3 regions of the Phytobacter cepae genome follow, and region 2 is predicted to be linked to each of the others. Evidence: predicted binding sites of a transcription regulator. Region 2 holds the regulator's gene; each other region holds the start of a gene.
The links. Region 2 encodes CRP, which controls carbon source genes, mostly activating them, when cyclic AMP is high. Its sites were predicted from a motif close to ATGTGANNNNNNTCACAT; they were not measured.
Positions count from the first base shown of each region.

Region 1: ACUY4Q_RS07400 (YfcZ/YiiS family protein) is a predicted target of CRP. The motif match lies at 2,194-2,211, and genes of this name have one in related genera.
Region 3: hpt (hypoxanthine phosphoribosyltransferase) is a predicted target of CRP. The motif match lies at 1,839-1,856, and genes of this name have one in related genera.

Region 1 is NZ_CM135107.1:1,590,205-1,594,418, forward strand. It holds gene mlaA (phospholipid-binding lipoprotein MlaA) at 1-517, shown strand, start outside; gene fadL (long-chain fatty acid transporter FadL) at 585-1,946, opposite strand; gene ACUY4Q_RS07400 (YfcZ/YiiS family protein) at 2,315-2,599, shown strand; gene fadI (acetyl-CoA C-acyltransferase FadI) at 2,764-4,074, shown strand; gene fadJ (fatty acid oxidation complex subunit alpha FadJ) at 4,074-4,214, shown strand, end outside.
Region 2 is NZ_CM135107.1:459,572-463,785, reverse strand. It holds gene ACUY4Q_RS02120 (YheU family protein) at 1-173, shown strand, start outside; gene ACUY4Q_RS02115 (phosphoribulokinase) at 215-1,084, shown strand; gene ACUY4Q_RS02110 (OsmC family protein) at 1,154-1,558, opposite strand; gene crp (cAMP-activated global transcriptional regulator CRP) at 1,866-2,498, shown strand; gene ACUY4Q_RS02100 (YccS/YhfK family putative transporter) at 2,548-4,214, shown strand, end outside.
Region 3 is NZ_CM135107.1:4,255,529-4,259,742, forward strand. It holds gene ACUY4Q_RS20015 (ABC transporter ATP-binding protein) at 1-336, opposite strand, end outside; gene can (carbonate dehydratase) at 444-1,106, shown strand; gene hpt (hypoxanthine phosphoribosyltransferase) at 1,172-1,708, opposite strand; gene ACUY4Q_RS20030 (glucose/quinate/shikimate family membrane-bound PQQ-dependent dehydrogenase) at 1,917-4,214, shown strand, end outside.

The sequences.
Region 1 (4,214 bases), 1.1 Mb from region 2:
GCCGGCGATAATGGTGAACTATTTCCTGCAGGGCGATCCCTACCAGGGCATGGTGCACTTTACGCGCTTCTTCCTGAACACCCTGCTGGGAATGGGCGGCCTGATGGACGTTGCCGGATTGTCGAACCCGAAACTGCAACGGGTCGAGCCGCACCGCTTTGGTAGCACCCTTGGGCATTACGGTGTGGGCTATGGCCCTTACGTGCAGTTACCGTTCTACGGTAGCTTCACGCTGCGTGAAGATGGCGGCGATATGGCAGATACGCTCTATCCGGTACTCTCGTGGCTGACCTGGCCGCTGTCCGTGGGTAAATGGACGGTTCAGGGGATTGAGTCACGCGCGCAATTGCTGGACTCTGATGGACTGCTGCGTCAGTCTTCCGACCCGTACATTCTGGTGCGTGAAGCCTACTTCCAGCGCCACGACTTCATTGCGAACGGTGGCAAGCTCAAACCGGACGAAAACCCGAACGCGAAAGCCATTGAAGGCGATTTGAAAGATATCGACTCTGAATAAGTAAATGCAGAGCAATAAAAAAGGTGAGCACATTATCTGGCTCACCTTTTTTTATGCCTGACAAAAATCAGAACGCGTAGTTAAAGTTCGCACCATACAGCCATGCGCGACCTTCAGATTTGAAGGTATACGGGCCTTCGGTGAATTCCACTTTCTGACCGTGCATATAAGAGACGCCCAGGTCTACAGAGGCATCTTTGTTGAAGGCGTAAGTGGTACCGGCGCTCAGCCAGAAACGGTCCTGATCCGGAATGGAGATAGAACGTTTTTCTGCCGGAACCGGACTGTCATCGAAGGCAATACCGGAACGGAAGGTCCAGTTGTCATCCATATAGTAGGTGGTACCCAGCGCAATACGGTAAGAGTCTTTAAAGCCTTCGTCTTTCTTGAACAGCGTTTGACCGTTGCTGTTGGTGGCTTTGAGCTCCTGGAACTGACTCCAACTGGTGTACGCCAGGCTGTAGTGAATTGCCCACTGTGGCGCGACGCGGTTATAACCGGACACTTCCCACATCTCAGGCAGGTTCAGCGTCAGCGCACCTCCGGTGGTTTGACCGCCGGTGCCGTATGGCAGACCCAGACCCAGCGCGGCGTTGATCGGGTTCAGCGTCGCCGGCAGGTTGCTCTTATAATCGCCGTCGAAATCAACTTTGATCTCAGACCGGTAGGTCAGGCTGTAGCGGTTGTTTTTATCCAGCTCATAGAGGATACCGGCGTTCCAGCCGAAGCCCCACTCATCACCTTTCAGGTAAGCGATTTGGGTATCACGGCTGATACCGCCTGCCTGTGCACCAATGGCTGCGGCCTGAGCCGGGGAGATCTGGCCGGCGCGCACCAGTGCCGGGATATTGGCACCGATGATTTGTGGCAGGTCGCCTGCGTAACGCTCCAGCTTCGCTTTAGCGTATACGGCATCAAAGCCCAGACCGAAGCTCCAGTGATTATCCAGGCGATAAGCACCGCTCAGGTTCAGGTTCAGCGTTTCGAGGTCGGTTTTACCGCCCATCGAGCCTGCTGCGTAGCTGTCATTGAACTCTGTCGCCAGACCGTAGTTAGAGGTCAGTGATGCCCCCCAACCAAATTGATCGTTAATAGGCGCAACGAAATGCAGGTTAGGTACCCACGCTGTTGGCGCAATATTGTCCTGGCTGGCGTTGTTGCCAATCACCGAACGACCGGTCACGTTAACATCAGGATCAACGAAAATAGCACCGCCCGAGAAGGTCGGACGATCAAACATCATGATCAACGCAGGGTTACGGCTAACGTTGCCTGCATCATCAGCAATAGCACCTTCGCCTGAATAAGCACGGCCAAGGCCAGAAGAAGAAAATTCGTTGAGCTGAAAGCCTGCTGACCAGGCTTGGGAAGAGACGATTGCCACTGCAACAGCGAGAGCAGACTTGGTAAACAGGGTTTTCTGGCTCATGACCAAAACCTCATCAATTATATTTATTTAAACTATGTTACATGGCGTAACAGGGGCGCAAGTGTAGGGTCTGCGGTACATCTTACAAATCAGACCAGTGGCGAGAGTATAGGTCTGACCAGCGTAAATGTTGCAAGCTTGTATATATGTTTTTTCAAATGTGATCATCGAAACGGGATCTGCGTGGCAAAATTGCGGCCAGGGGCACTAAGCGGATCGGACGAAAATTGTTTTAGATCATTTTTAAGTGTGATATCGGTCACTTGAAGGCTTTCTGCAGATTATCAACTGGAGAGGGACCCGGTCAGGGGGGTAAAATATGCGCAACGTTATCTGGCACCTTGGGTGCGAATTCAGAGGAAATCACAATGAGTAAATGCAGTGCTGATGAAACCCCGGTTTGCTGCTGTATGGATGTTGGTACCATCATGGACAACTCCGACTGCACCGCCTCCTATAGCCGCGTGTTTGCCAACCGTGCCGAAGCGGAAGAAACCCTGGCGGCCCTGACGGCAAAAGCACGGGGTGTGGAATCTGAGCCTTGCCAGATCACCGCCACCTGGACGGAAGAGGCGCAGGGCGTCCGTCTGGATATCGACTTCGTCTTTGCCTGCGAAGCGGAAACCCTGATTTTCCAGCTGGGTCTGCGTTAATTCTTGCTTTTCGCTCCCGCACTCTGCGGGGGCGTTATTCTCAATAATCTCTGTGGCTTAGCTCTCAATTTTCCTCCCCTCTGATTGGCTAAATGTAAAAAAATAGTTAAGACTGTTATCAGGTCAGACCACTTTATGGGTCATGCTGTTAACAGGGGAGTGTTATGAGTCAGGCATTACCGCTTGTCACCCGCCAGGGGGACCGCATCGCTATTGTCAGTGGATTGCGCACACCGTTTGCTCGTCAGGCGACGGCCTTCCACGGTGTCCCGGCCATTGAGCTTGGCAAAATGGTGGTGGGGGAGCTTCTCGCCCGCAGTGAAATTCCACCTGAGGTTATTGAACAACTGGTGTTTGGCCAGGTGGTTCAGATGCCTGAAGCCCCCAATATTGCCCGTGAAATTGTGCTGGGAACCGGTATGAGCATCCATACCGATGCCTACAGCGTCAGCCGCGCCTGTGCTACCAGCTTCCAGGCGGTTGCTAATGTGGCGGAAAGCCTGATGGCCGGTACCATCAGAGCCGGTATTGCCGGTGGGGCAGACTCCTCTTCCGTCCTGCCGATTGGCGTCAGTAAAAAACTCGCCCGTACCCTGGTGGATGCCAATAAAGCCCGTACCCTGGGGCAAAAACTCAAACTTTTCTCGCGCCTGCGTTTACACGATTTGCTCCCCGTGCCGCCGGCGGTAGCGGAATATTCCACCGGGCTGCGTATGGGCGACACCGCTGAACAGATGGCAAAAAGTTACGGCATTACCCGTGAGGAACAAGATGCGCTGGCGCACCGTTCCCATCAGTTCGCCGCTCAGGCTTGGGCTGAAGGCAAGCTGCAAGACGAGGTGATGACCGCCTACGCGCCGCCTTATCGCGAACCCCTCGTGCAGGACAATAACGTGCGTCAGAACTCCAGCCTGGCGGACTACGCAAAGCTGCGTCCGGCTTTTGATCGTAAGCACGGCACCGTGACCGCCGCCAACAGCACGCCGCTCACCGACGGTGCGGCGGCGGTTATCCTGATGACCGAATCCCGCGCCCGCGAGCTTGGGCTTAAACCGCTCGGCTATCTGCGCAGCTATGCGTTTACCGCCATTGACGTTCAGCAGGACATGTTGCTGGGGCCGGCCTGGGCCACGCCGCTGGCCCTTGACCGTGCCGGGCTGACGCTTGCGGATCTCACGCTCTTTGATATGCACGAAGCCTTTGCCTCGCAGACCCTGACTAACCTGAAGCTGATGGCAAGCGATCGTTTTGCCCGCGATGTGCTGGGACGCGCGCAGGCCACGGGCGACGTGGACGACAGCAAATTTAATGTGCTTGGGGGCTCTATCGCCTACGGCCACCCCTTTGCTGCCACGGGTGCACGAATGATCACGCAAACCCTGAATGAACTTCGTCGATGCGGCGGGGGATTTGGTCTGGTCACCGCCTGTGCGGCGGGGGGACTGGGTGCGGCCATGGTTCTGGAGGCTGAATAATGGAAATGATATCGGCATTTACCCTGACCGTACGCCCGGATTTTGTGGCTGTTGTGACCATCAACGTGCCTGATGAGAAAATGAACACGCTTAAGGCCGAATTTGGCACTCAGGTTCGGGCGATCCTTAAGCAAATTCGC
Region 2 (4,214 bases):
TTATTGAAAGCTTTGTCTTGCGCGAAGGCACTGATTATGGTGAACATGAGCGCGCATTTGCACAAAAAGTCGCTGATGTTAAACGCCAACTCAAAAGCGGCGAAGCCGTACTGGTATGGTCTGAATTACACGAAAGCGTCAACATTATGCCGCGTGCTCAATTTCATGATTAACAACGCGTAAAGCGAAAACATCGCAAACGTCTGGAGTCGCTATGTCTGCTAAACATCCGGTTATTGCTGTAACAGGCTCCAGCGGTGCGGGAACCACCACCACCAGCCTTGCCTTTCGTAAAATTTTCGCCCAATTGAATTTGCACGCCGCTGAAGTGGAAGGCGACAGCTTTCACCGGTATACACGCCCTGAAATGGACATGGCTATCCGCAAGGCGCGCGATTCAGGTCGCCACATCAGCTACTTTGGCCCGGAGGCTAACGACTTCAGCCTGCTGGAGCAGACGTTTGTCGATTATGGCCATACCGGCACCGGCCAGGCGAGAAAATATCTTCATACCTACGACGAAGCGGTGCCATGGAATCAGGTGCCAGGAACCTTTACCCCCTGGCAACCGCTGCCGGAACCGACGGATGTGCTGTTTTACGAAGGCCTGCACGGCGGGGTGGTGACGCCGCAGCATGATGTGGCGCGCCATGTGGACCTGCTGGTCGGCGTGGTACCGATTGTGAATCTGGAGTGGATGCAGAAGCTGGTTCGCGACACCGGCGAACGCGGTCATTCCCGTGAAGCGGTGATGGACTCCGTGGTACGTTCAATGGAGGATTACATCAACTTCATTACGCCGCAGTTTTCCCGCACGCACATCAACTTTCAGCGCGTTCCCACCGTGGATACATCGAACCCCTTTGCCGCCAAAGTCATTCCATCGCTGGATGAAAGCTTTGTCGTCATTCATTTCCGTAATCTTGAAGGGATTGATTACCCCTGGCTACTGGCAATGCTGCAGGGTTCTTTTATTTCTCACATGAATACAATCGTGGTGCCGGGAGGCAAAATGGGGCTGGCGATGGAGCTCATCATGACACCGCTGGTTGAACGGTTGATGGAAGGCAAGAAGATTGAGTGATATCAGTCCCCTCTCCCCGTGGGAGAGGGTCAGGGTGAGGGCATCAGACCGCACAATGCCCTAAACCCGTCAGCCTTCGATCACTTCAAACGAATGCGTGATATTCGCCGCTTTCTCCAGCATCAACGCGACTGAGCAATACTTCTCGGCAGAGAGATCCACCGCACGGGATACGGCCGCCTCCTTCAGTGCCTTACCCGTCACGATAAAGTGCAGATTGATGTGGGTGAACAGGCGCGGCGCCTCTTCCCGGCGCTCAGAAGTGAGCTTTACTTCGCAATCCGTCACGTCATGACGGCCTTTCTGCAATATAGAGACAACATCAATCGCGCTGCACCCGCCTGCGGCCATCAGCACCATTTCCATCGGGCTTGGCGCTTTATCGCCCGAATTACCGTCCATCAGAATCTGGTGCCCGGAGGCAGATTCACCAAGGAACGTTAAACCTTCGACCCATTTCACACGAGCATGCATTTTATTCACTCCGGCAATGTCACTTTCTCTACAGATTACGCGCACATAAGAAAACTCGCAATGGAAGGCGACCTGCGTCAAGCTGAAGCGAGACACCAGGAGACAGGCGGCAAAACCTATGCTAAAACAGTCTGAATGCTACAGTGATACATTGATGTAATGCATGTACGCAGAGGACATCACATCTTAGAGCCCGCAGACATGTCTGACGGCGCACTTCCCAGGTATCGGGAAGACAGATTGCAACCCCAGTCACAGGGCGCAGATCCTGAGACTGGAGCCAGCTTATAACAGAGGATAACCGCGCATGGTGCTTGGCAAACCGCAAACAGACCCGACTCTCGAATGGTTCTTGTCTCATTGCCATATTCATAAGTACCCGTCGAAGAGCACGCTGATTCACCAGGGTGAAAAAGCGGAAACGTTGTACTACATCGTAAAAGGCTCAGTGGCTGTGCTCATCAAGGATGAAGAAGGGAAAGAGATGATCCTCTCTTACCTTAACCAGGGCGATTTTATTGGTGAACTGGGTCTGTTCGAAGAAGGTCAGGAGCGCAGTGCCTGGGTACGCGCCAAGACCGCTTGTGAAGTGGCCGAAATTTCCTACAAAAAATTCCGTCAGTTGATCCAGGTAAACCCGGATATTCTGATGCGCTTGTCCTCGCAGATGGCACGCCGCCTGCAGGTCACCTCGGAAAAAGTCGGCAACCTCGCCTTCCTCGATGTGACAGGCCGTATTGCTCAGACGTTACTGAATCTGGCGAAACAACCCGACGCAATGACCCACCCGGACGGTATGCAAATTAAAATAACCCGTCAGGAAATTGGTCAGATCGTGGGCTGTTCTCGTGAAACCGTTGGCCGCATCCTGAAGATGCTGGAAGATCAGAACCTGATCTCCGCTCACGGTAAAACTATTGTCGTGTACGGAACACGTTAATCTCTGAGCGGCGCATTGCTTCTGGCAGTGCGCCGTTTTTGTTTGCCTCATGTGGCGCAGGCTGATTTACCACCCCGAAATCAACTATGCACTGCGACAAACGCTGGTGTTATGCCTGCCTGTGACCGTTGGCCTGATTGCCGGTCGACTGGATTTAGGTCTGCTCTTCTCGTTAGTTCCCGCTTGTTGCAACATAGCTGGTCTCGACACACTGCATAAACGCTTCTTCAAGCGCGTGATCATTGGCGGTTCGCTCTTTGCTGGCAGCAGCCTCGCGGTGCAATTCCTGCTTTTCGAAAACGTTCCTCTGCCGCTCATTCTTACCCTGCTGGCGCTGACGCTGGGCGTCACGGCGGAAATCAGTGCGCTGCACGGCAGGTTGCTTCCCGCCTCGCTGATTGCCGCCATCTTCACGCTGAGTCTTGCGGGAAATATGCCGGTCTGGGAGCCGCTGCTGATCTACAGTCTTGGCACGCTATGGTATGGCGCCTTCAACGCCTTTTGGTTCTGGCTGTGGCGAGAGCAGCCGCTGCGCGAGTCATTAAGCCTGCTGTATCGTCAGCTCGCTGATTATTGCGAGGCCAAATACAGCCTGCTGACTCAGCATGCGGACCCGGAAAAAGCCCTCCCCCCACTGCTGGCACGTCAGCAAAAAGCAGTGGACATGATTAGCCAGTGTTACCAGCAACTGCATATGCTGGCGGCTAATCAGAACAGTGATTACAAAAGATTAAGGCGGGTTTTTCAGGTGGCGCTGGACCTACAGGAGCATATCTCCGTCAGCCTGCATCAGCCGCAGGAGGTGCAGGAACTGGTAGAGCGTAGCCATGCCGAAGAGGTCATTCGCTGGAACGCGCAAACCGTGGCGGCGCGGCTCCGGGTCATTGCGGATGACATCCTCTATCATCGCTATCCACAGCGCTTCAATATGGACAAGCAGATCAGCGCGCTGGAGAAAATCGCCCGTCAGCATCCGGACAACCCGGTAGGCCAGTTCTGCGCCTGGCACTTCAGCCAGATTGCCCGCGTGCTGCGCACCCAACGTCCGCTCTATATTCGCGATCTTATGGCCGAAAAGCAGCGACGATTGCCGCTGATTCCGGCACTCAAAAGCTATCTCTCGTTTAAATCCGCTGCGTTAAGAAACGCCGCGCGGGTAAGCGTCATGCTGAGTATTGCCAGCCTGATGGGCAGCGCGCTACATCTGCCGAAACCCTACTGGATAATGATGACGGTGATGTTTGTCACCCAGAACGGCTACGGAGCAACGCGGGTACGCATTCTGCACCGGGCGGCGGGGACCATGGCGGGGCTTATTATCGCCGGCGCCACGCTGCACTACCACGTGCCGGAAGGCTACACGCTGGCCACTATGCTGATTGTCACGCTGGTCAGTTACCTTATCATTCGCAAAAGCTACGGTTGGGCCATGGTGGGCTTTACCCTGACGGCGGTATATACGCTCCAGCTGCTGACGCTGAATGGCGATCAATTCATCGTGGCCCGGCTTATCGACACGCTGATCGGCTGCCTGATTGCCTTCGGCGGCGTCGTCTGGCTCTGGCCGCAGTGGCAAAGTGGTCTATTGCGCCGTAATGCTCATGATGCGCTGGAAACCTATCAGGATGCCATCCAACTTATTCTCAGCAACGACCCGCAGGCCACTCCGCTCGCATACCAGCGCATGCGTGTGAACCAGGCACACAATGCGCTATT
Region 3 (4,214 bases), 1.4 Mb from region 2:
GTCTTTACGCTCAACGCCGTAATAACCGGCCTGGTTCACGACGATTTGCTGAACGGTCTCAAAGGGGTTGAAGTTGAACTCTTGTGGCACCAGGCCAAGCTGGCGTTTGGCATTGACGACATCTTTTTCAAGGTCGTAACCAAAGACACTGACCCGACCAGAAGTTTTATTCACCAGCGAACTGATGATGCCGATAGTGGTGGATTTGCCCGCGCCGTTAGGCCCCAGGAGGGCATAAAAATCACCCGCTTCTACTTTAAGATCAATACCCCGCAGCGCATGGACGCCGCCCGGATAGGTTTTTTTAAGCTGCTCAAGCTCCAGTGCAATGGTCATGAATTTTCACTTACCTTTTTTTTACACTCGAATGTGTGGTTTAAAAAAAAATGGAGTTGACCTATATTAGCGCAACGCACTTCTTTAGTTACAGGTCGTTAACTTCCATGAAAGACATAGATACACTCATCAGCAACAATGCACTATGGTCAAAAATGCTGGTGGAAGAGGATCCAGGATTCTTCGAAACGTTGGCGCAGGCACAAAAGCCGCGCTTTCTATGGATTGGATGTTCTGACAGTCGCGTTCCTGCCGAGCGTCTCACTGGTCTGGAACCAGGTGAACTTTTTGTACACCGAAATGTTGCAAACCTGGTCATTCACACCGACCTTAACTGCCTCTCCGTTGTGCAGTACGCGGTCGACGTACTGGAAGTTGAGCATATCATCATTTGTGGCCACTACGGCTGCGGCGGTGTGCAGGCTGCGGTAGAAAACCCGGAACTGGGGCTGATTAACAACTGGCTGCTGCACATTCGTGATATCTGGTTCAAACACAGCGCACTGCTCGATGAAATGCCGGAGGAGCGTCGTCTGGATACGCTTTGCGAGCTGAACGTCATGGAACAGGTTTATAACCTCGGCCACTCGACGATTATGCAGTCAGCCTGGAAGCGTGGTCAGAAAGTGGCGATTCACGGCTGGGCGTACGGTATTCACGATGGTTTGTTGCGTGACCTGGAAGTGACAGCAACCGACCGCAGCGTGCTCGAACAGCGTTATCGCCAGGGTTTGTCAAACCTCAGCAAGAAACACATCAATCACAAGTAATGCTTTCAAGCCGGTATTATGCCGGCCTGTAAAACGAAGCCGGGTTAATCCCGGCTTTTTTGTGCTTATTCGTCCAGCATCACCACTTTGCCGACATACGGCAGGTGACGGTAGCGCTGAGCGTAGTCAATGCCATACCCCACCACAAATTCATCAGGAATGGAGAAGCCGATATACTCCACTTCTACCTGTACTTCACGGCGTGAAGGCTTATCAAGCAGCGTACAGATGGAGAGCGATTTCGGCTCACGCAGGCTCAGAATTTCACGCACTTTCGAGAGCGTGTTACCCGAGTCGATAATATCCTCGACGATCAGAACGTCTTTACCACGAATATCCTCATCCAGGTCTTTGAGGATTTTCACATCGCGGGTGGTGGACATGCCGCTGCCGTAGCTGGAAGCGGTCATAAAATCGACTTCATGAGGGACCTGCACTTCACGGCACAGGTCGGCCATGAACATGAACGAACCGCGCAGCAGGCCTACCAGCACCATTTCGCTGCCGCTGTCCTGGTAATGTTCGGTGATTTGACGACCCAGTTCCGCGATACGCGCTTTGATCTCGGCTTCCGGGATCATCACTTCAACAGTATGTTTCATTTTTAACTAACCATATGATTTAAAAAACAAATCAATCAATAACGGCACCAGAGTTCCGGTTATTGAAGCGCAAGGCGTGCAGTATACCAGCAAACGCATTTCTGATGTTTATCTGTCGATAAAGCTCAATTTGTGATGACGATCACACTTGTTAAATCCTATACTTAGTTGCTACTAAAACATTAATGAATTTGGTGAGTAACTTTCTATGGCAGAAACAAAACCGCAACAGTCAGGGCTCCTGGTGACCCTGACGTCGTTGTTCGCCGCACTATGCGGGCTTTATTTACTCATTGGTGGGGTCTGGCTTGTCTCCATCGGTGGTTCCTGGTACTACCCTATTGCAGGGGTGGTGATGCTTGGCGTGACCGCGCTGTTATGGAAGCGTAAGCGCTCTGCATTGTGGCTCTATGCTGCATTCCTGCTGGCCACCATGATTTGGGGCGTATGGGAGGTCGGCTTTGACTTCTGGGCGCTGACGCCACGCAGCGATATCCTGGTCTTCTTCGGCATCTGGCTGATCTTGCCTTTTGTCTGGCGTCGACTGTTTATTCCTTCAGGCGGCGCCGTTGCCGCGCTGCTGGTTGCGCTGTTAATCAGCGGCGGAATGCTGACCTGGGCTGGTTTTAACGATCCCCAGGAAGTCAAAGGCACGCTGAGCGCAGACTCAACGCCTGCGGCAGCGATTTCGCAGGTGGCTGATGGCGACTGGCCGGCCTATGGTCGTAATCAGGAAGGCCAGCGCTATTCCCCGCTCAAGCAAATTAACGCCGATAACGTCAAAAATCTGAAGGAAGCCTGGGTGTTCCGCACCGGTGACCTGAAGCTGCCGACCGATCCGGGTGAACTGACCAACGAAGTGACGCCAATTAAAGTGGGCGACACCCTTTACCTGTGTACCGCACACCAGCGCTTGTTTGCCCTGGATGCGTCGACCGGTAAGGAGAAGTGGCATTTCGACCCACAGTTGAATGCTAATCAGTCCTTCCAGCATGTTACCTGCCGTGGCGTTTCTTACCATGAAGCACGTGCTGAAAATGCCAGCCCGGATGTCGTTGCAGACTGCCCGCGCCGTATCATGCTGCCGGTCAACGATGGTCGTCTGTTTGCTCTGAATGCCGAAACGGGCAAGCCGTGCGAAACCTTTGCCAACAAAGGTATTCTGAATCTGCAGACCAACATGCCGGATACCACGCCGGGTCTGTATGAGCCGACCTCGCCGCCGATTATCACCGATAAAGTGATCGTGATTGCCGGTTCAGTCACCGATAACTTCTCTACGCGCGAAACCTCCGGGGTTATCCGTGGTTTTGACGTTAACACCGGTAAATTGCTGTGGGCCTTCGACCCGGGCGCGAAAGATCCTAACGCGATTCCATCGGACGAACACACCTTCACCTTTAACTCACCTAACTCCTGGGCACCGGCCGCGTATGACGCGAAACTGGATCTGGTTTATCTGCCGATGGGCGTTACGACACCCGATATCTGGGGAGGTAACCGCACACCTGAGCAGGAACGTTATGCCAGCTCCATCGTGGCGCTGAATGCGACCACCGGTAAATTGTCCTGGAGTTATCAGACCGTTCACCACGATCTGTGGGATATGGATATGCCGTCTCAGCCGACGCTGGCGGATATCACCGTTAACGGCAAAACCGTCCCCGTGATTTACGCCCCTGCGAAGACCGGTAACATCTTCGTGCTGGATCGTACTAACGGTAAACTGGTTGTTCCGGCACCGGAAAAACCGGTTCCACAGGGTGCAGCCAAAGGCGATTACGTCACCAAAACCCAGCCATTCTCTGATCTCAGCTTCCGTCCGAAGAAAGATCTGAGCGGTGCGGATATGTGGGGCGCCACCATGTTCGACCAGCTGGTGTGCCGCGTGATGTTCCACCAATTGCGCTATGAAGGCATCTTTACGCCGCCATCAGAGCAAGGCACGCTGGTCTTCCCGGGTAACCTGGGGATGTTCGAATGGGGCGGCATTTCCGTTGACCCGAATCGTCAGGTTGCGATTGCTAACCCAATGGCCCTGCCGTTTGTTTCGAAATTGATTCCGCGTGGTCCGGGTAACCCAATGGAGCAGCCGAAGGACGCTAAAGGCAGCGGTACCGAATCCGGTATTCAGCCGCAGTACGGTGTGCCGTTTGGCGTGACGCTGAATCCGTTCCTCTCTCCGTTCGGTCTGCCGTGTAAACAGCCAGCATGGGGTTATATTTCTGCCCTGGATCTGAAAACCAACCAGGTAGTGTGGAAAAAACGTATTGGTACACCGCAGGACAGCATGCCATTCCCGATGCCAGTTCCGGTGCCGTTCAATATGGGTATGCCGATGCTGGGCGGCCCGATCTCCACCGCCGGTAACGTGCTGTTTATTGCCGCAACCGCAGATAACTACCTGCGCGCGTACAATATGAGCAATGGCGAAAAACTGTGGCAGGGCCGTCTGCCTGCGGGTGGTCAGGCAACGCCGATGACCTATGAAGTGAATGGCAAGCAG